Leisingera sp. NJS204: one gene and its partners. The protein of the gene in region 2 binds, or shares a complex with, the protein of the main gene of each other region. Links are inferred from orthologs where the notes say so. Each region holds a gene or a part of one and is shown on either strand. Other genes may lie near its edges.

Region 1 (6,398 bases), 3.2 Mb from region 2 along the record:
CCTCGATGGGGATGCAGACCACCGGTATCGGCGGGACGCAGGAAAACTACTATATGATCCGCGAAGGCGAAAAGCATTGGTCCGACCCCTGGCACTGGGCGCAGGCTGCAATTGTCGCCGCTTGCCGCACCCATGGCATCCTGCCGGTTGACGGGCCGTTCGGCGATTTCTCGGACGAGGATGGCTATATCGCCCAGGCGAAACGGTCCGCGACTCTGGGCATGGTTGGCAAATGGGCGATCCATCCCAGTCAGATCGCGCTGGCCAATCAGGTCTTCACCCCCTCGGATGAGGCTGTGGCGGAAGCCCGCGAGATCCTGGCAGCGATGGAAGAGGCCAAGGCGTCGGGCGCCGGCGCGACTGTATATAAGGGCCGCCTTGTCGATATCGCCTCGATCAAGCAGGCTGAAGTGATTGTGGCCCAGGCCGAACTGATTGCGAACAGCTGACGCCGGTTCGCATAGACAAAGTGCAAAGGCGTCCCGATGGGGCGCCTTTTCCGTATGGAGAGTTTGATGACAAAATTGACTTTGCTGCATACGGCAGAGGTGCATGCAAGGACGTTCCGGGCGTTGGCACCCGAAGCGGATCTGAACCAGCAAGTGCGCAGCGATTGGCTGGCACGGGCGCGGGATGGCATTGGCGCGGATCTGAAAGCAGAGATTGCTGCGGCAATCAGCGCGGCTGACGGCCCGGTGCTGTGCACCTGCACCACACTTGGTCCGGTAGCAGAGGAGGCAGGCGCCATCCGCGTCGACTGGCCGATGATGCAGGAAGCGGCGCGGATCGGCGGGCCGGTGCTGATGGCCTATTGCCTGGACAGCACCGCGGCCCCATCAGAGGCGCTGCTGCGGCGGGCCTTTGGCGGGTGTGATCCGCAACTGGTCCCGATGTTTCTAGGGCAGCACTGGCCGTTGTTTGAAACGGGCGCCGGTGCGGATTTTTCTGCTGCCATAGCAGAAAGCATCGCAATGGCGCTTAAGGATGGCGCCTTTGGCTGCGTTGTGCTGGCGCAGGCCTCGATGGCCGGGGCGGCAGCAGTGCTGCGGGCGCAGACCCAGGTGCCGGTGCTGGCCTCACCGGAGATTGCCATGCGGGTTTTGCTGGCACACCGCTGAACCAGTTGACCCCGGCCACGAGTTTTGCCCGGCAAGGCCCTCTGCCCCTCCGGTTGTTCATCTGTTCTGGATCATGTTCCCAGTGCCGTTACCCAGTGCCGTATCAGCGTGGCGGTTAAGGATTGGCGGCGCCGCCAATAAGGCGGAGACGGGCGGGCGTATCCGCCCGCATGCTAAACGTTGTCTTTGCGGCAGACGTTTCGCAGTGAGTGTTTAGGAGAAAGATGAAGAAGCTCTTTGTTTCACCTTTTTACAAATACTCAAAATCCAAAGCCGGCAAGGGATCACGCCCGCAAGTCTTTGGGCGAACCCATTACCACATAGGTGGTGATTGCTGTGACATAAGGAGACGTGCCCAGGATATCAGTATGGAATTTCTTGTAGCTGGGCAGATCGGCGCATTCGACGCGCAGGAGGTATTCAATGGTGCCGGTGATGTTGTGGCATTCAACCACCTCGGGCGCGGCCTGCATGGCATGTTCAAAAGCTTCCTGCGCGTCCTTGGTGTGCTCACCCAGGCCGACGCCGATATAGGTGGCAAAGCCTATCCCCAGCTTTTGCCGGTCCAGCACGGCACGGTAACCGGTTATGACGCCGGCGCGCTCCAGCTCCTGCACCCGGCGCAGGCAGGCCGAGGGCGAAAGGCCCGCACGCTCGGCCAGTTCCAGATTGCTGATCCGGCCGTCCCGGGTGAGTTCCTGCAATATTTGTTGGTTTATTTTATCATTCTTCGCCATTGATTGTGAAATTACGCCGCAAACGCTGCAAAACGCAATTTCATTTGGCAATCACTGCGCAATCTTCTTGCCCATGACCTATGAACTCCTCTTTGCGCTGGCCGGTTTTGTTTTTGGCACGGTCTTCACGCCCGGCCCGAACAACCTGATGCTGATGGCCTCGGGGGCCAATTTCGGCTTTCACCGGACGATTCCGCATTTGCTGGGAGTGGCGGTCGGCTTCCCACTGATGATCCTGCCGGTCGGGCTGGGGGTGATGCATCTGTTTGATGCCTTCCCGGTGCTGACCCCGGTGATGACGGTGCTGTCTGTGGCCTATATGCTGTGGCTGGCCTGGAAGATCGCCAATGCCGCGCCGCCGCGGGAGGGGGCAGCCGAGGGCAGGCCTTTGAGTTTTGTGCAGGCCTGCGCCTTTCAATGGGTCAACCCCAAGGCCTGGGCGATGGCGCTGGGGGCAATCACGCTTTATGCCGCCAGCCGCGACCTGAGTGCCATTCTGTGGGTCTCCGGCACCTACCTGCTGATCGGCTGTTTTTCGGCATCGACCTGGACCATGCTGGGCCAGCAGCTGCGGCGGCTGCTGACCCGGCCCGCGCAGCTGCGGGCGTTCAACTGGACCATGGCCGCGCTGCTGCTGGCATCATTGGCAGCGATCCTGCTGCAGGCGTAGGGCTACTTCAACGGCAGGCAGATTTCGGTCAGCAGATCCTCGGGCGCGGTGTCGCGCGGATTGTTGAGGTAGATCTCATAGCAGGGCTGATCGGCCGGCTCCTCGCCGGACTGCGGCAGCCAATTGCCGAACAGGCTGTGATAGGCGGCATGGAGGCCAGAATACGGCCCCTTGTAGGTCAGCACCGCGGTTTTACCGCCGGGGAGGCTGACCTCCTCCATCCCATCGGGCAGCGTGCCGCCGGTAAGCTCTGCCCCGGCAAAGCTGCGCAGATCCGCTTCGGGCACCGCGTCCGGGCTGTCGAAATAGACCCCGGTGATCGCGCCCAGCTGCGGCCACAACCCGCGGCTTTCGCAGATCGCGCCGAAGGCCTCGAAGCTTTTGCCTATTTCCATGTAGGCGCCCTTGTGCGGCAGGCCGGCCAGGCGGCGGGCGGGGTCGGTGCGGGTGATCACGTCATACATCGGGTAACTTCCTGTTCTGAGGGTTGGGTTCGGCAGCCGGAATTGACCCGCCCGGCGGAAGGCCGCCGGGCTGCTGCCGTAAGCATCAGAGAACGCGCGGGAGAAGCTGTTCTGATTGGGGTAGCCGGCGCGGGCCGCAACCTGCGCAATGGGCATGTCCCCCTGCACCAGCCAGCCCGCGGCGCGGTGCAGCCGGATGCGGCGCACAGCCTGGGCGCAGGTTTCACCCGTCAGGGCGCGGAATACCCGGTGCCAGTGAAACCGCGACATCGCCGCCACATCGGCCAGCCTGTCCAGCGACAGATCGCCATCGGTGTTGCCGTGGATATAGGCCAGAACCCGCAGGATCCGGTCTTCGTAACTGGCGGCCATTCGCGGTGCCTCCCTTGCGCTCTTTAGCTCTTCCCTTATGCCATGGCAGCAGATCACAAATCTTGCTGAGTTGCATCTTGGCGCTGCTAAGGCCATATAACGGCAAACCCGCTGAGCAGAGGCGACATGACCCAGTATCTGGAATTCGAAAAACCGCTGGCCGAAATCGAAGGCAAGGCGGAGGAGCTGCGGGCGCTGGCGCGCGCGAATGAGGAAATGGACGTGGCGGATGAGGCCGCGGCGCTGGACGCCAAGGCGGCTCAGCTGCTGAAAGACCTCTACAAGGAGCTGACGCCCTGGCGCAAATGCCAGGTGGCACGGCACCCCGACCGCCCCCATTGCCAGGATTACATCAAGGCGCTGTTCACCGAATACACGCCGCTGGCCGGCGACCGGAATTTTGCCGACGATCTGGCCGTGATGGGCGGTCTTGCCCGGTTCAACGATCAGCCGGTGGTGGTGATCGGCCATGAGAAAGGCAGCGACACCAAATCGCGGATTGAGCGCAACTTCGGCATGGCCCGCCCTGAGGGCTACCGCAAGGCGATCCGGCTGATGGAGATGGCCGGCCGCTTCAAGCTGCCGGTGATCACTTTGGTCGACACTGCCGGCGCCTATCCCGGCAAAGGCGCCGAGGAGCGCGGCCAGTCGGAAGCAATTGCGCGTTCGACCGAGATGTGCCTGAAGATCGGCGTGCCGCTGATCTCAGTCATTATCGGTGAGGGCGGCTCCGGCGGTGCGGTGGCTTTTGCCTCGGCCAACCGTGTGGCGATGCTGGAACATTCGGTTTACTCGGTGATCAGCCCTGAAGGCTGCGCCTCGATCCTGTGGAAGGATGCCGAGAAGATGCGCGAAGCGGCGGAAGCGCTGCGCCTGACAGCACAGGACCTGCAGAAGCTGGGCGTCAATGACCGGATCATCCCGGAACCGCTGGGCGGCGCGCATCGTGATGCCAAGGCGGCAATGGCCTCGGTCAGCGGCGCGATCCAGGATATGCTGGACGAGCTGAAGGGCAAGACCGCAGACGAACTGATCAAAGACCGGCGCCAGAAATTCCTGGACATCGGCTCCAAAGGGCTGGCGGCCTAAGGCAGCTTACCCGCGCGGATCCGGGTGATAACGCCGTCCCGGTCTGCCTGCACTTTGTCACTGAAGCCGGTCATCGCGTGGCCGGCTTTGTTGTATCTGGCGCTCCACAGGGCGATATCTGCCAGTACCGGCGCCAGATCCCGGCCCTTTGGCGTGAGTGTGTAAATGTAGCTGCGGCCGTTCTGCGGATCCTTGCTTTTGCTCAGGATCCCCGCCTCTTCCAGCTGCTTCATCCGCTGCGCCAGGATGTTGGTCGAGATCCCCTCCCCGCCGTTCAGCAGCTCGCCATAGGTGCGCGCGCCCTTCACCGCCATGTCGCGGATCACCAGAAGGCTCCAGCGGTCGCCAAAGATATCAAGGGCATAGGCCACCGGGCAGCCGGACCCGTATTTGCTGTGCTTATCAGTCATGAACTCTTGGTAGTTTTTATACTTGCAAAACGCAAGTTGTCATGCGAACTCTTATTCACTTGCAAAATGCAAGCAAACAAACCGGAGCCAACATGACCCACGATCAAAGTAACGCGGCCTTCCGCGATCGATCCCGGCTGTCCCGCCGCCAGCTGCTTGCAGCCTCAGCCGGGGCGATGCTGCTGCCTTCTCTTGCCAAAACAAAGGAAACTGCCATGACTCCAAAAGCCTTTGTCTATACCGAAGTCGCAATCTCGGTGCCGTTCGACCAGGTGCCGCTGCAGGAGATCAACGCCTCGATCCGGCAACAGCCAGGTTTTTTGAACAAGACCTGGCTGTCCGGCCATGGCAATAATTCCATTGGCGGTTTTTATGCCTTTGACAGCATTGAAAACGCCCGCAGCTTTGTGACTGGCTATTTCCCGGGCGAGCCGCGCAGCTTTGGCGTCGCCCACAACACGCGGGTGTTTGACGCCGAAGCCACCGCCACGGCCAGCCGCGACATGGGTGCGGCGCATTACAACAGCGGGGCTGCGGCTCCAGGGGCGTTCGTGTACACCGAACTGCAACTGTCGGTGCCGTTTGAAGAAGCCCCCTGGCAAGCGCGCAACGCGGCGCTGAAAATGCTGCCGGGATTACAGAACAAGGTTTGGCTGAGCGGGCTGCAGACCCGGACACTGGGCGGCTTCGACGCCTTTGACACGCTGGACAACGCTTTGGATTTTGCGCTGAACCTGTTCCCGGAAACTGCGGCGGAACTGGGCTGCGCCTTTTACACGCGGGTCTTTGATGCCTCGGTCACCGAGGCGGCCAGCCGGGCAATGAACTCACCCTACTACACCGGCAGCGGGGCCTGATCAGGCGCATCGGATCTTAAGGGCGCAGGTGGCGGAACCCCTCCCGCGCCCGCGCACCGCCGGCTGACGCCACCGCCGCTGGCGGCCTTGGGCCCGGCCCGGTGCCAGGGCACCGGGCCGGGCCCAATTGCAAGGGTCTGCCTGACAGGCAGGCCTGCCCAGGCGGGAGCCGCTGGCCGGGAGCCATTTGTGCAGGTCAGCGCTGTTCACATCCGCAGATCGCTCACCGGCAAATGACTGGACGATTTCAGCTCCCTCAAGGACAGGCTGGACTTGATCCCCGACACCCCCGGCAACCGGCGCAGCACGGTTTCAACGAAGCGGCTGTAATCATCCAGATCGCACGCCACCACCTGCAGCAGAAAATCCGCGTCCCCGGTGGTATTATGGCAGGCCAGCACATTCGGGCTGGCTTCGATGGCGCGCTGGAAGTCTGCTGTCGTGGCCGCGTCATGTTCAGTGCAGCTAAGCTGGACAAAGGCCATCACTCCGAACCCTAGCGCGCGGCGGTTCAGGACCGCCTGATACCCCTCGATCACGCCGGACTCGCTCAGCCGTTTCAGCCGCCGCCAGCAGGGCGTTTCACTGAGCGACAGCCGTTCCGCCAGCTTGGCATTGGACAGCCTGCCATCGCGCTGAAGACAGTCCAGGATACGGGCATCCACCTTATCAATTTGCTCC
Region 2 (7,899 bases):
CACAACTCTGCCTCAGGTGCCGCCTCGGTCAGCGGGCCGGTCTTCAGCTTCTGCATCCGCGCGGGCCATTCGGCGTTCGCCATCGCGGCCTCGCAGGCCGCCTCATCAGCGCCCAGGTGGCGCAGCGCTGCCAGCGCAGCACCGGCGTTCTGGATCTGATGCGCGCCCAAGAGGGCCGGCAGCGGCAGGTCCAATAGGCCGAACTCATCCTGGAACACCAGCCGGCCGCGTTCCTCGTAGACATGCCAGTGCTGGCCATAGGCGATCAGCGGCGCGCCAAGGCGGGCGGCGGTGGCCTCGATCACCTCCATCGCCTCCTCCGGCTGCGGACCAACCACAACCGGCACGCCGCGTTTGATGATACCGGCCTTCTCGGTGGCGATTTTGGTCAGCGTGTCGCCCAGGAACTGCTCATGGTCGATCGAGATCGGGGTGATCACGCTAATTGCGGGTTTATCAATCACGTTTGTGGCGTCCAGGCGTCCGCCCAAACCGACCTCCAGCAGCGTGTAATCCGCAGGCGTGCGGGAAAACGCCAAGAGGCCGGCCACCGTGGTGATCTCGAAATAGGTGATATTCTCGCCGCCGTTCTTGGCATAGCACTCGTCCAGCACCTCACTCAGATGCGGCTCGGAGATCAGCTCGCCCGCCAGCCGGATCCGCTCATGAAAGCGCGCCAGATGCGGTGAGGTGTAGGCGTGAACGCTCTTGCCCATCCCCTCAAGCCCGGCGCGGATCATCGCCTGGGTCGACCCCTTGCCATTGGTGCCGGCCAGATGGATCACCGGCGGCAACTTGTCCTGCGGGTTGTCCAACGCGGACAGCAGCCGCCAGACCCGGTCCAGCGTCAGGTCGATGATCTTGGGGTGCAGCGCCATCATGCGGGCGAGGATCGCGTCGGAGGTCTGGGTCATCGGCCTGGTCCTGTCAGATCGGAAAGTCAAATGCAGCAAATAACAGCGCCCGCCCAGGTAAGGACGGGCGCGGTCCGGCCGGACAGCCGGGCAGGTTAATATAGACCGGTTTATTCGGCAGCTTCTTCGCTGACTGCGGCCTCGGTTGGCGCATTTGCGGCCATGGCGGGGTCTTCCTCTTCCGGCGAGGGCAGATCGCCCACCACCTGCGGCGGCAGGCCCATCAGCATCCGAATGATGGTGATCAGCTCACCGCGCATCTCGGTGCGCGAGGTCACGCGGTCCAGCATACCGTGATCCAGCAGGTATTCGGCGCGCTGGAACCCTTCGGGCAATTTTTCGCGGATGGTCTGTTCAATCACGCGGGGACCGGCAAAGCAAATGAGCGCATTGGGTTCAGAAATATGCACATCGCCCAGCATCGCATAAGACGCTGTCACCCCGCCGGTGGTCGGATGGGTCAGCACCACGATATAGGGCAGGCCCGCCTCTTTCAGCATCTGCACCGCCACGGTGGTGCGCGGCATCTGCATCAGCGACAGGATGCCTTCCTGCATCCGCGCACCGCCAGCGGCGGAAAACAGCACCAGCGGGCGGCCCAGCTTCACCGCTTCTTCAGCCGCGGCGATGATGGCGTTGCCCACATACATGCCCATCGAGCCGCCCATGTAGGAAAAATCCTGCGCCGCAGCGATAATGGGGGTGCGGCCGATTTCACCGGCGGCCACCAGCATGGCGTCTTTCTCGCCGGTCTTTTTCTGCGCCGCCTTGATCCGGTCGGGGTATTTCTTCTGATCCTTGAACTTCAACGGATCGGCCAGCGGTTCCGGCACCGCAACCTCGGTGAACACACCGCCGTCAAACAGCGCGGTGAACCGGTCGCGCGGCGTGATATGCATGTGATGGCCGCAGCTGGTGCAGACGTTCTGATTGTCGCTCAGCTCGCGGTGAAACAGCATGGTGCCGCATTCATCGCATTTCTGCCAAAGGTTCTCGGGCACTTCACGGCGCGAAAAGATCGAGTTGATCTTGGGCCGGACGTAGTTGGTGATCCAGTTCATATTGCTTGCCTCTCCGGGGGCGCGGTTTGCCCCCCAGATAAGGCGCCTTGGCCGCAATTGCAATCAGCGGCGTATGGCAAGCCGTGCGCAAAGCCAGCTAACCAGCATCAGCGCAAAGTCCACCGCCATCCAAGGCCGCAGCGCCTGCACGTCCGCCATCTCGAAGGGGATCATATACAGCGCCAGCCCGTTCAGGCTGGTCGGCGAAGCAAACAGCAATAATGCAGTAACATTGTTGAAAAAATGCACCGCCATCGCCGGACCCAAGGTACCGGCCCGCGCTGTCAGATCCGCCATCAGCACCCCGAACAATCCGGCCCAGACGGTGATCAGCAGCGCATTCTCCCCGGCCTCGGCAGGCAGATAGTGCCCCAATGCAAACAGCGCCGACGGCCCCAGAAGCCACACTGCCGGGCTGCGGAACCGTGCCGCAAGCGCCTGCTGGATATAACCGCGGAACAGGATCTCCTCCGCAGAGGTCTGCACCAGCACCGCGGCAACAGACAAAGGCAGAATGCCCAGCCAGGTCCAGACCGGCAGGTTCGGGGTCATCGCCGGCCCCATGCTGTAGGGCGGCAGCAGCATGATCAGCACGCTCAACCCCAGCAGATACAGGCTCACCTTGCCGAACTGCCAGACCAGCGGCACCAGATGCCCCGTGACGGTGGCAAAGCTGCGCTGGTGAAACAGCCGCGCCGCCATAGCCACCCCCAGCGACAGAAAGGCAAAGCTGCCCAGCAGCACCAGCATGGCGCCGGGATTGCTGCCGTCACCCAGCCCCTGCAGCCAGGCGCCGGGGAACAGGCCCGCCACCATCACCTGCAGCGCCGCGGTCATCGCAAAGCTGACCGCCGCCACCAGCACCAGCCCCAAAAGCAGCCGCCACAGCGCAGGCTGCAGCCGGGCAAAGCGCACCAAGGCCTCATGCGCCCTGTAACTGTGCCCGTCGCTGTACCCGTCTCTGTGCCTGTGCTGCATGTGTCCTCCGGCTGGAATGGCGGCAAATTGCGCCAACGTTATGCATTGCTGCAACGCCATGGCAAGGCAGACAGCCCGGCGCGCGGTTCACACTTGCCGCGCAGCAGCCCTGCCCGTAATAAATTTGTCAAAAAAACAGACCGGCAGGGACCGCAGTGACCAGAACAAACAACGGGAAACCCGTGTCTTTTTCGCTCCCCGGCGGAAAGGCGCCAGGACTGCGCAGAGCTGCAGCCGCCGCCGCGCTGGCCGGCCTGGCCTTGGCGGGATGCAGCCCCGCCCCCACAGGCATGTCCTTTGCCGCCCGCGTGTCCGGCCCGGCGCCGCGCCTTAGCGGCCAGGTGATGTCCTTTGCCGGCGGCGGCGTGCTGCTGGCTGCCCCGGAAACCTTTTGCTTTGACCGGCGCAGCAGCACGGCGGATGACAGCGGCGGTTTTGCCTTGATTGCCCATTGCAGCCGGCTGGACCGGAACCGCTGGTTCGGCTCCCGCAATGCGGCCGTTCTGACCGCCTCGATCGGTCCGGCACAACAAGACGCCGCAGCCCCGCAAGCGGCTGATATCGTGGCCATGTTCCCCGGTGCCACGCTGCTGGAAACCCGCGACGACCAGTTGCTGCCGCTGGTCCGGCTGGAATTCCCCGAAGCCGTCGCCGAAGGGGCCAGTCCGGTTCACTGGCGCGGTGCCTTTGTGCTCGACCGGCATCTGGTCGCCCTGGCGCTCTATGCACCGGAGGGCAGCCGCGCCCTGGGAGGCCAGGGGGCAGCGCTGCTGAACGAAGTGACCCACCGCTCACTGGAAGCCTCCACCCTGCCGGATCTTGAGGAAGCCGGCGCGGTGCTGCCCAAAGGCCCCCGGCGGTCCCTGCGCCCCCTGGCACGGCCCGCAGCGGCAGCCGCCGGCGCCCCGGAAACCGGCGCCACGCCCGCCCTTCGCAAAAAACGCGGGCTTAGCCAGCGGATTGCCGGTTTATTTCAATAGCCGCCAGCGGTTACACTGGCGCCAGCGCCCGCCGCATTACCGCGCGGGCCGGACTCCGCAACACGGCGCAACAGGCAAGAGAGAGCACGATGGGCAGGATCATGGACCGGCTGCTGCACCTGCGCAGCCTGCGCCGCTGGCGCGCAGCCGCAGAAGAGTCGGCCCGCGCGCCGCTGTCTGAACTGCGCCGCCAGCGCAATCAGGCCCGCCAGCTGCGCACCCATCTGGACCGGCTGATCCACACCGCCGACGGCCGTTTGGCGCTGCCGCAGATCGGCTCCTCCTTCTTTCCGCGCCCGCATGGCACCGATTGGTCCTGGCGCCCGGAACTGTGGCGCGGGCCGCTGCCCGAATGCGGGCTGTCCTCCGTCCCCGCCAAGGCCCGGCTCGGCGATGAGGCGCAGCTGTTTCACGATTGCGCCTTCTCCGAACTGACCCTGCGCCAGCTGCGCAACACCCGCGAAGAAGACCTTGCTCCCTTCGGCCTGCGCATGGATGTGTTCCAATTCGACGGCTCGTTCCTGTCGCTGGTGATCGACCTGCCGCCCGCCGCTGCCAATGGCATGACCCGGCAGCATCTGCTGCGGATCGACAGCATTATCGAATCCGAAAAACCGATCGAGATTTTTGCCCGGCTCAACATCCAGCACGGTCCCAATACCGAACAGATCGTGCGCGAGCTGCCGCAGGAGCAAAAGAACATCGTGGTGGAGTTCGACCTGGCCTATTCCAAGCTGAACGAGAAGCGGATCGAAAAGATCTGGCTTGATCTGATATTTGAAGCGCCGGATATGAACCAGGTGATCCTGCGCGACCTGACCTTCTCGCGCCACCGCCGCGCGGCGATCTGAGGAACCTGAGCCATGAGCGACCTGTCACTGACCAAAATCCGCTTCCGCAACGGCATCTGGGAGGGCCGGATCAGCAACGCCCCCGCCAGCGGCGCGCGGCCCGAGATTTCCGTGATGTTCCAGGATCAGCCGGTGGCCGATGCAAAACTGAAAGAAGGCCAGGCAGGCGGCGAATGGCTGATCTCAGTGCCGGTCCCCGCCGAGGCATTGGCCGACGGGGTGCAGACTTTCGTGATATTCGATGCCGCCGGCGGCACCCGTCTGGGTGATTTCACCCTGATCGCCGGGGAGGCTGTGGCGGACGATCTGCGCGCCGAGGTCGAACTGCTGCGCGCAGAACTCGACATGCTGAAACGCGCCTTCCGCCGCCACTGCCTGGAAACCACCTGAGCGGCGGTTACACCAATGTCTGGAAATGCTCTGCCAGCACCTGCATCAGCTTGGCGTGCGGGATCGGGCCATAGCTGCAGCGCGCAACGCCTGCCTGCCGCGCGGTTTCCAGCGTGATACCGCGCATCATCGTGTTGACCGGCAGCGCGCTTGCCTCGCAGACTTGTGCAATCAGATCCGGATCAGTCAGGCCGGGGATGAAATACCCATTGCCGCCGGCCTCGGCATAAGCCGCGCCGCGTTCCAGCGCCTCCGCCATCAGGCCCGCGTGTTTCGACGCATCTTTTTCCTTCAGAAACAAATCTGTGCGCGCATTGACAAAAATGTCCGCATTGGCCGCCCGTACTGCAGCAACCCGCCGGGCCTGCTCTTCAATGCTGTAGAGCTCCGCCGTCCCAACCACCTGGTCCTCAAAATTCAGCCCCACGGCGCCGGTTTCGGCCAGCCGTTTAACATTGGCGGTCAGCTGTTCAGGCGCACGGGAATAACCGCCCTCAAAATCAATTGTCACCGGCAAATCCGTGGCGGCGATGATGCGTTCAGCGTTGCCCAGAACAAACTCCAACGGGATCTGCTCGCCATCGGCAAAGCCCTGCGCAACGGCCACCGGATAGCTGCCGGTCGCCAAGGCCGCGGCCCCCGCCCCGGCAATCGCCTTAGCACTGCCTGCGTCCCAGATGTTATACAGCACCACCGGGTTGCCCGGCTGATGCAGCGCCGCAAAGGCGCGTGCGCGGTCGGAATATATCATGCAGAAATCCTCTGTTTGTAGCTTGTCTCAATCTCGATCAGCCGCTGCTTGCGCCACAAGCCGCCGCCATAACCGGTCAGCGATCCATCCGCCGACAGCACCCGGTGGCAGGGTACTACCAGCGCCAGCTGGTTGGAACCATTGGCCCGCGCCACCGCCCTTGTGGCCGAAGCGCGGCCCAGCTCGCGCGCGATCTGCGAATAGCTGCGGGTTTCGCCGGCCGGAATAGTCAGCAGGTAGCGCCAGACCTCGCGCTCGAACCCGGTGCCATGCAGAGCCAGCGGGGTTTGGAAATCCGCGCCGTCACCCGCAAAGAACCGCTGCAGCTCTTCGGCGATCTGCTTTGTCGGCGCGGGCCGCCCAAAGCCGATCCCTCCGGGCTGCGCCTTTTGCAGCCTGGCCACTTCCCGCGGCAGCGCCTTGCGGTCGGCAAATTCCAGCAGATGCAGCTGGTGCCGGCAGCTGATCGCAATCATCGCGCCCAGCGGCGTGTCGATCCAGTCGGCCAGCAACAGCGCGTCCTTGCGGAAGGCGCCCGGCGCAATCCCGACCAGCTTGGCAAAGGCCGCGCGAAAGGCGCTGGCGCTTTCAAACCCGGCATCAATCTGCGCCGCAATCACCGGCTCGCCGGCTTTCAGCGCGGTGAACCCCTCGCGCAGGCGGCGCTGGCGGGCCATTTCCAGAAAGGTCATGCCGAAATGCCGCTTGAACGCCCTCCGAACGGTGGACGCATCCAGCCCCATCCGCGCCAGATCGCTCTCGCCCCAGCGATAGGCGGGACGCGCCTCCAGCCGGGCCAGAAGATCCTGTACCATCGGATCATCCCCGGCAGCAGCCGCCAGCGGCTTGCAGCGTTTGCAGGCGCGGAACCCCGCCTCAATACATTGGCCGGGGCTGGCGTAAAAGCGGCAGTTCTCGTACTTCGGATTGCGCGCCGGGCAGGTCAGGCGGCAGAAGATGCCGGTGGAGGTCACGCCCACATAGGCGCGCCCCTCATAGGCGTCATCACGTGTGATCAGCGCTTGGTACAGCGTCGGGGAATCAGGCAGGTCAAACATCATGGGGCGAACATAGCCCAGCCCATGCAATCAATGCGCCGGAGATCGGGCGTTGATATTCACTTTGACGCGACAAATGCATTGCGCCGGGTTGGGTGTTGCCCTTTCAGCGTACGCCGGTTTCACCTGATCATCAGGTTTTCACAACATACACTCCCCTGGTCGATCACCCATTGCACAAGGCGCGGGCAAGCTGTGCGGCTGTCTGCGCAGCACCCAGAGACCGGCCGCGATAAAAAGGGGGTCGTTCAGGAATTCCTGTCCAAGCAGGCCCCGCGGGGTCTGTCCATTCTCTGCCCGGCGGCGCTCCGTGCTGCCCGCAAACGCCACCCCCCTGCCGCTTCTTTCTGGCCAAAAATACCTTGGGGGTGAGGGCCGCAAGGCCTGAGGGGGCAACGCCCCCTGCTTCCGCCCGGCCGGCACGTGAACAGCAGAGCAGAAAAAAGGCCGCCCAGCCGGACGGCCCCTTTGTGCTGCAATATGGCCAAGCCTTACTTCGGTCCCAGCGCAACCAGCCCCTTCAGGATGTCGATGGCATAGGCCAGCTGGTAATCCTCTTCGCGCAGCTCGGCGGCCTTTTCGGCCTTTTCGCGGTCGGCTTCGATCTGGCGGATCTCATCCTCGCTCAGGCTGTCATTGTTCAGACTGCCGCGCAAATCGGCCTCGGAGCGCGAGCGGCGTGCAGGCGAGTCGTTCTCCTCCTCAGCCGCAGCGGTTCGGCGGGGCTGCTGCACCACAATATCAGGGCTGACGCCCAGCGCCTGGATCGACCGGCCCGACGGTGTGTAATAGCGCGCAGTGGTCAGACGCATCGCGCCCTCGCCCTTCAGCGGCATCACCGTCTGCACCGATCCCTTGCCGAAAGACTTGGTGCCGATGACGATGGCGCGGCGGTGATCCTGCAGCGCACCGGCCA
Region 3 (6,357 bases), 2.0 Mb from region 2 along the record:
ACCCGACCGGGGATGCCTTTGCCTATCTGACCGTGCGGGACCCCGACGATGGTGCGATGCATTTCCAGGGCTGGATGGTGGCGTCCAGCCCGGCACTCAACGCGCTGGACCACAACCGCTATGATGTCTGGGTCATGCGCTGCAGCAGCAGCTGAGGTGCGGGCACAGCTGGCCGGGCAAAATCCGCATCCGTTTTCAGGGCCTCACGCAATAGGGCCCGGTAACGCGCGCGGGTAACCTCAATTCCGCCAAGCGAGGCAAGATGCGCAGTCAGGAATTGCGTGTCGCACAGCCTGTAGCCCGCCTGCCGCAGCCTGTCAGTCAGATAGGCCAGCGCCACTTTGGAGGCATCCCGGCGGCGCGAGAACATGCTTTCGCCAAAAAAGGCGCCGCCCAGAGAGACGCCATAAGTGCCGCCGGCCAGGATGCCGTCCTGCCAGACTTCAAGCGAATGGGCGTTGCCCATCAGGTGCAGATCCAGGTAGCGGTCGCGGATTTCCCCGTTGATCCAGGTCTCGGCCCGGTCGGCGCAGCCGTCTACGACGCCGCCGAAATCCCGGTTCACGGTGATCTCAAATCCGCCGTTGCGGATCCGTTTGGCCAGCGAGCGGGAGATGCGGAAGCCATCCAGCGGTAGAATGCCACGCCGCTTGGGATCGACCCAGAAAATCTCGGGGTCGTCGCGGTGTTCGGCCATCGGAAAAACACCGGCAGAATAGGCGTGCAGCAATAGGTCCGCAGTTAAGCTCATGGTGCTGGCCAGTATAACGGGAAAAGGCAGGCAAATGTAAAACGGGGCGCAGCCAGTGGCGCGCCCCTCTGAAGTTATCCGGGCTGGTTTTCTTCCAGCCAGCGTTCCAGCCAGTGAATGCCGTAGTCGCCGGTGTGGATATCCTGTTCCTGCAGCAGCGCATGGAACAGCGGCACGGTGGTGTCGATGCCGTCGATGATCAGCTCGCCCAGAGCCCGGTTCAGGCGCGCCAGCGCCTCGGTCCGGTCGCGGCCGTGCACGATCAGCTTGCCAATGAGCGAGTCGTAATAGGGCGGGATCGAGTAGCCGTCATAGAGCGCCGAATCCATCCGCACCCCCAATCCGCCGGGGGCGTGGTACTGGGTGATCTTGCCCGGGCAGGGCGAAAAATTCGGCAGTTTCTCGGCGTTGATCCGGACCTCGATGGCGTGGCCGTTGATTTCCAGATCGCCCTGGGTAAAGGACATCGGCAGGCCTTCGGCCACCCGGATCTGTTCGCGTACCAGATCGACACCGAAGATGGCTTCGGTCACCGGGTGCTCCACCTGCAGGCGGGTGTTCATCTCGATGAAATAGAACTCGCCGTCTTCATAGAGGAATTCAACGGTACCGGCGCCGGAATAGCCCATCTTGCCAATGGCGTCGGCGCAGATTTTGCCGATGCGGGCGCGTTCTTCCGGGGTGATGCAGGGGCCGGGGGCCTCCTCGAACACCTTCTGGTGGCGGCGCTGCAGCGAGCAGTCGCGCTCGGCCAGGTGAACGCCGACGCCTTTGCCGTCGCCAAAGACCTGTACTTCGATGTGACGCGGTTTCTGGAGGTACTTCTCCATATAGACTTCGTCATTGCCAAAGGCAGCCTTGGCTTCCGAACGGGCAGTGGAGAAGGCGGTCGCCAGCTCTATTTCGTTCAGGGCCACTTTCATGCCGCGGCCGCCGCCGCCGGCGGTGGCCTTGATGATCACCGGATAGCCCATATCTGCGGCGGCTTTTTTTGCCGCGGCAATATCGGGCACGCCGCCCTCGGACCCCGGAACAACCGGAATACCAAGGTTCTGAGCGGTTTCCTTGGCGGTGATCTTGTCGCCCATGGTGCGGATATGCGCAGCCGAGGGGCCGATGAAGGTCAGCCCGTGGTCTTCGATGATCTGCACAAAGTTGGCGTTTTCCGACAGGAAGCCGTAGCCTGGATGAATCGCCTGGGCGCCGGTGATCTCGGCAGCCGAGATGATGGCCGGGATCGACAGATAGCTTTGGGTGCCGGACGGCGGCCCGATGCAGACCGATTCATCGGCCATGCGCACGTGCATTGCGTCGGCATCCGCAGTGGAATGCACCGCAACCGACTTGATGCCCATTTCCCGGCAGGCACGGATCACGCGCAGGGCGATCTCGCCGCGGTTGGCAATCAGGATCTTGTCAAACATGCCAGATCCTTACTCGATGATGGCCAGGGGGGTTCCGAATTCAACGGCGGCGCCGTCTTCAACCAGAATGCGCTTCACGGTGCCCGATTTCGGCGCCGGAATGTGGTTCATGGTTTTCATGGCCTCGACGATCAGCAGGGTGTCGCCTTCGCTGACCTGCTGGCCAACAGAGATAAAGGCGGGCGAGCCGGGTTCGGCCTGCAGATAGACGGTGCCGACCATCGGCGATGTCACGGCGCCGGGGTGGCTGGCCGGATCTTCGCTGGCGGCTGCGGGGGCTGCGGCGGCGGCAGGGGCAGCGGCTGCAACCGGAGCAGCGGCGGCAGGCATCGCAACCTGCACCGGCGCGGCCATGGCGGTCTGGCGGGAGACACGCACATTCAGGCTGTCGTCGTCGCCGTAGTCCCGCTTGACCTGCAGTTCGGTCAGATCGTTTTCGCGCAGCAATTCCGCCAGCGCCTTGATGAATGCCACGTCAGCTTCGTGAGATTTGTTTGTCATATTGTCCTCAGCCAATTCCGACAGGCCCGCCAGGGCAGGCGGGCCGGAAATTAGGGCGCTTATAGGGCAAGGATTACCGCAAGGAAAGCACCGTCGATCCGGGCTGTAACATGGAGGCAGATAATCGGATTTGCAATTGCCGGACTGTATTTTGTCTCATAGCGGCATGCCCGTCAGTTTGGCCACCAGTTCCGGCAGCTTGCGGGCGGCGAATTTTTGCAGCAGATGCGCCCGGTGGCTTTCCACTGTGCGGTAGGACAGATCAAGCTGCTGGCCGATTTCCTTGGCCGACAGCCCCTTGCAGGTGAGGATCGCCACTTCGCGTTCGCGCGGGGTAAGCGAGACCACCGGGCGGTCCTCGGATATATCTGCAAAGGACCAGATGCCGGTCTGAAACGGCGCCTGCGGCGTGACCGAGCGGCCGCGCACCCGGCACCAGAACAATGCGCCTGCGCGGCGGCGCATGATACGCTCGTCGCTGTAACTGCCGCTTTGCGCCTCGGGCTGTTGCAGCAGGGTGCCGATACGGTTGAAATCCTCCTGGCTGGGGTACAGCCCTGAAATCGGCATGCCGGTATATTCACCGGGAATTCCGCCGAAGGTGGAGGCAAACTGCAGGTTGCACCGCGTGATGACGCGGCGTTCCAGCACGGCAAGGCCCACAGGGGCATGGTCAAAGGCAAGATCGCTCATATGGTGTTTCTACCCCGGCCTTTCTGCGGAATTGAAGGGGGTGTTTGCGTGCCGCGATGCACGCCGACGGGCAAGCCGGAGGGAACAGCGGATGAACATTGCAGTGTGGTTGCAGCGCATGGCAGCGGCAGAGGCGGCGCGGCCTGCGTTGTTTCTGGGACAGGAGCAGATTGCGGACTACTCAGGCTTTCACACCCGCGCGGCGTCGGTGGCCGGCTGGCTGCAGATGCAGGGTGTGCAGCCGGGGGACCGGGTCGGCATATTCATGAAGAATTGCCCGGACTATCTGATCACGCTTTACGGCATTTGGTATGCGGGGGCGGCGGCGGTGCCGGTCAATGCCAAGCTGCACGGCAAGGAGGCGGAGTATATCCTGCAAAACTCCGGTGCGGGGCTGGTGTTTACCTCGCCCGGGCTGACGGAGGCTGTTGCAGCAACAGAGGCGGTTGTGCGCTGTGTGGACATCACGGGGCCGGACTATGCCGCTGCCCTGGAAGCGCAGCCTGTGGCTGAACCTGTTTTCCGTGCCCCCGAAGATCTGGCCTGGCTGTTCTACACCTCTGGCACCACCGGGCGGCCCAAGGGGGTGATGATCACCCACCGGATGCTGATGACCATGGCAATCGCCTATTTCGCCGATGTGGATCAGGTCAGCGCTGAAGATCAGGCGCTTTATGCGGCACCGATGAGCCATGGGGCGGGGATTTATGCAATTCAGCATGTTCTCGCGGGGGCAGCGCATGTCTGCCCGGTGTCGGGCGGCTTTGACGAGGCGGAGATCTTTGACCTGGCAGCGCATTTCGGGCGCGTCCATATGTTTGCAGCGCCGACGATGGTCACAAGGATGACTTCGGAAGCCAAGCGGCTGGGCCGCAAGGGCGAGGGGTTGCGCACAGTGATTTACGCAGGCGGGCCAATGTATACGGCCGACATTGTGGAGGCGGTGGAGCATTTCGGCCCGGTCTTTGTGCAGGTCTACGGCCAGGGCGAATGCCCGATGGCGATCACCGCGCTGCCGCGGCATGCCGTGCAGGACCGCGCGCATCCGCGCTGGCGTAAGCGGCTGGCCAGTGTCGGCAGGGCGCAAAGCGTGGTTGAGGTGCGGATCGGCACGCCGGAGGGGGATTTCCTGCCCGCCGGCAGCCACGGCGAGATCATGGTGCGCGGCGATGCGGTTATGCCGGGCTATTGGAACAACCCGGAGGCCACCGCCAGAACACTGGTCAATGGCTGGCTGATGACCGGCGATATGGGGGTTTTGGACACCGACGGCTATCTCACCCTGCAGGACCGCTCCAAGGACATGATCATCACCGGCGGTTCCAACGTCTATCCGCGCGAGGTGGAGGAAGTACTGTTGCTGCACCCTGACGTGCGCGAGGTCTCAGTCGTGGGCCGGCCCCATGCGGATTGGGGCGAGGAAGTGGTGGCCTTTGTTGTGGGGGAGGCGGCAGAAGCCGCGCTGGATGACCTCTGCAGCAGCCGGATCGCCCGGTTCAAACGCCCCAAGGCATACCTGCGCATCGAAGCGCTGCCCAAGAACAACTATGGCAAGGTGCTGAAAACCGAGCTGCGCAAGCTGCTTTGACTGCGGGTTCAGGCGGAGCGGGCGGCAGGGTCCTGGCCCGCGGCCGACTGGCGCTGTCCCATCATGGTGTCGATCAAAAGGCTCATCAGCTCCGCCCGGTTGCCGGTGCCGGATTTGAGGTAGATTGCATTCAGCTGCGCCTTGACGGTGCCTGCGGCGCTGCCGCGCAGGGCGGCGATTTCAGCCGTGGACATGCCCTTTACCAAAAAGGCCGCCACGTCCAGCTCGGCCGGAGTCAGAGCCCAGTTGGCAAATTCCGCATTGATGACGTCCTGCACTGCGGCCTGGGCTGCGCTCAGGCTGTCCTCCAGATGCGCCTTGCGCCGCATCAGCCGCATCAGGATGCGGGTCTCGATCACGATCGCGGCCACCAGGGCAATTGCTGCCAGCCCTTCGATATAGGCATGCGGGCCTTCGCCCGGATCTGCCTCTGCGCCTTCCAGCCCGCCGAGGTCAGCAGCCATGTCGCCCAGAAACACCGCCGCGCACAGGGCTTGCACGGCGATGACAGCAATCAGGATCCAGGGCCGGGCCGGGTCTTGCCGGTTTTGGCGCATCGTTATCTCCCCGCTGATCTGTCTGGCAGGTTCTTGTAACCGGTGATCATGGCGCGGGCCAGCCTGACTTTGGTGCGGCGGGTCTCAAACAGGACCGCACCCGCATGCAGCAGGACCGAGACTTCCGCCCAGGTGACAAGGACTTCGTGCAGCTCCTCCGGCCAGCCTGCGCTGATCAACAGCGGCACTGTCAAAAGCCAGCCGGTCAGCGCAATGCCCAGCAGTGTCAGCAACAGGTTGCAGATCATCAGCGCACCCAGGGGAGAATGCCCCTTGTGACAATTCCTGCGCCCTGCCGCGATGTCCGCCAGATGGCCGGCAGCAGCGCCAAGGTCGGGCCTGAAGCTTGAAAAACGGGCGTAACGGCTGCCAATCAATCCCCAGAGCAAACGGATACCAAGCAACGCGGCGATGAAGTATCCGATGGTTTGATGAAGAGTTCCATCGGGGTCGGTAAACAGCGCGTTGGCAGCAAAACCCGCGGCAAGAAGCCAATGAACCAGCCGGACCACAGGATCCCAGATGTATAAGTTCTTCATGTTGTATCCTTCCGGCTCCGGGGTTTCTGAAATGCACCCGGAGCCGTTCAAATTGGCAGGATCAATCGTCTTCGCTGTCTTCCTCGATCTTCACGACTTCGATCTGATCATTCAGGTGGAACTCGTATGCTTTGCCGTTCTTGGTGGCTTCGGCCTCGAACAAACCGTCTTCGGCTTCGATTTCGGTGACCTCATATCCTTGACCGGTCAGCAGGTCGCGGATCTTGGCTTCGGTATCCGGGCTGGGAGCGGTTTCTGACGCCATGGCCGCTGCTGCCGGCAGGGCGAGGGCGAGGGCCAGGAG

What was found. The genes of interacting proteins can lie anywhere in the genome.
Region 1: the proteins of accD (region 2) and ETW24_RS03055 are in contact, whole or in part, in a solved structure (PDB 8UXZ), measured with the Escherichia coli proteins. The link is inferred for Leisingera sp. NJS204 from one-to-one orthologs.
Region 3: the proteins of accD (region 2) and accB are in contact, whole or in part, in a solved structure (PDB 8UXZ), measured with the Escherichia coli proteins. The link is inferred for Leisingera sp. NJS204 from one-to-one orthologs.

What each region holds. Positions count from the first base shown.
Region 1 is NZ_CP035417.1:609,199-615,596, reverse strand. What follows is about bases 2,470-5,468. They hold ETW24_RS03055 (acetyl-CoA carboxylase carboxyltransferase subunit alpha), read left to right. Parts: upstream 2,470-3,487; coding sequence 3,488-4,450; downstream 4,451-5,468. Other genes in these bases: ETW24_RS03045 (YdhR family protein), read left to right, coding at 5,076-5,468; ETW24_RS03050 (winged helix-turn-helix transcriptional regulator), read right to left, coding at 4,447-4,860; ETW24_RS03060 (AraC family transcriptional regulator), read right to left, coding at 2,528-3,361; ETW24_RS03065 (LysE family translocator), read left to right, coding at 2,470-2,525. In the rest of the region: ETW24_RS03080 (L-malyl-CoA/beta-methylmalyl-CoA lyase), read left to right, coding at 1-449; ETW24_RS03075 (hypothetical protein), read left to right, coding at 516-1,118; ETW24_RS03070 (Lrp/AsnC family transcriptional regulator), read right to left, coding at 1,403-1,855; more of ETW24_RS03065, read left to right, coding at 1,929-2,469; more of ETW24_RS03045, read left to right, coding at 5,469-5,717; ETW24_RS03040 (Lrp/AsnC family transcriptional regulator), read right to left, coding at 5,924-6,398. UniProt on the Escherichia coli protein: Component of the acetyl coenzyme A carboxylase (ACC) complex. First, biotin carboxylase catalyzes the carboxylation of biotin on its carrier protein (BCCP) and then the CO(2) group is transferred by the carboxyltransferase to acetyl-CoA to form malonyl-CoA.
Region 2 is NZ_CP035417.1:3,760,384-3,768,282, forward strand. Bases 1-2,744 are described here. They hold accD (acetyl-CoA carboxylase, carboxyltransferase subunit beta), read right to left. Parts: upstream 1,976-2,744; coding sequence 1,025-1,975; downstream 1-1,024. Other genes in these bases: ETW24_RS18275 (bifunctional folylpolyglutamate synthase/dihydrofolate synthase), read right to left, coding at 1-914; ETW24_RS18285 (CPBP family intramembrane glutamic endopeptidase), read right to left, coding at 2,039-2,744. In the rest of the region: more of ETW24_RS18285, read right to left, coding at 2,745-2,953; ETW24_RS18290 (hypothetical protein), read left to right, coding at 3,136-3,933; ETW24_RS18295 (DUF6478 family protein), read left to right, coding at 4,023-4,784; ETW24_RS18300 (hypothetical protein), read left to right, coding at 4,797-5,174; ETW24_RS18305 (isocitrate lyase/PEP mutase family protein), read right to left, coding at 5,182-5,925; ETW24_RS18310 (bifunctional transcriptional activator/DNA repair enzyme AdaA), read right to left, coding at 5,922-6,986; ETW24_RS18315 (S41 family peptidase), read right to left, coding at 7,475-7,899.
Region 3 is NZ_CP035417.1:1,726,209-1,732,565, forward strand. The notes cover bases 931-3,888. They hold accB (acetyl-CoA carboxylase biotin carboxyl carrier protein), read right to left. Parts: upstream 2,677-3,888; coding sequence 2,185-2,676; downstream 931-2,184. Other genes in these bases: accC (acetyl-CoA carboxylase biotin carboxylase subunit), read right to left, coding at 931-2,175; ETW24_RS08525 (LuxR C-terminal-related transcriptional regulator), read right to left, coding at 2,833-3,369; ETW24_RS08530 (class I adenylate-forming enzyme family protein), read left to right, coding at 3,461-3,888. In the rest of the region: ETW24_RS08505 (DUF2155 domain-containing protein), read left to right, coding at 1-155; aat (leucyl/phenylalanyl-tRNA--protein transferase), read right to left, coding at 119-751; more of accC, read right to left, coding at 826-930; more of ETW24_RS08530, read left to right, coding at 3,889-4,957; ETW24_RS08535 (helix-turn-helix transcriptional regulator), read right to left, coding at 4,966-5,514; ETW24_RS08540 (cytochrome b/b6 domain-containing protein), read right to left, coding at 5,517-6,053; ETW24_RS08545 (PepSY domain-containing protein), read right to left, coding at 6,115-6,357. UniProt on the Escherichia coli protein: This protein is a component of the acetyl coenzyme A carboxylase complex; first, biotin carboxylase catalyzes the carboxylation of the carrier protein and then the transcarboxylase transfers the carboxyl group to form malonyl-CoA.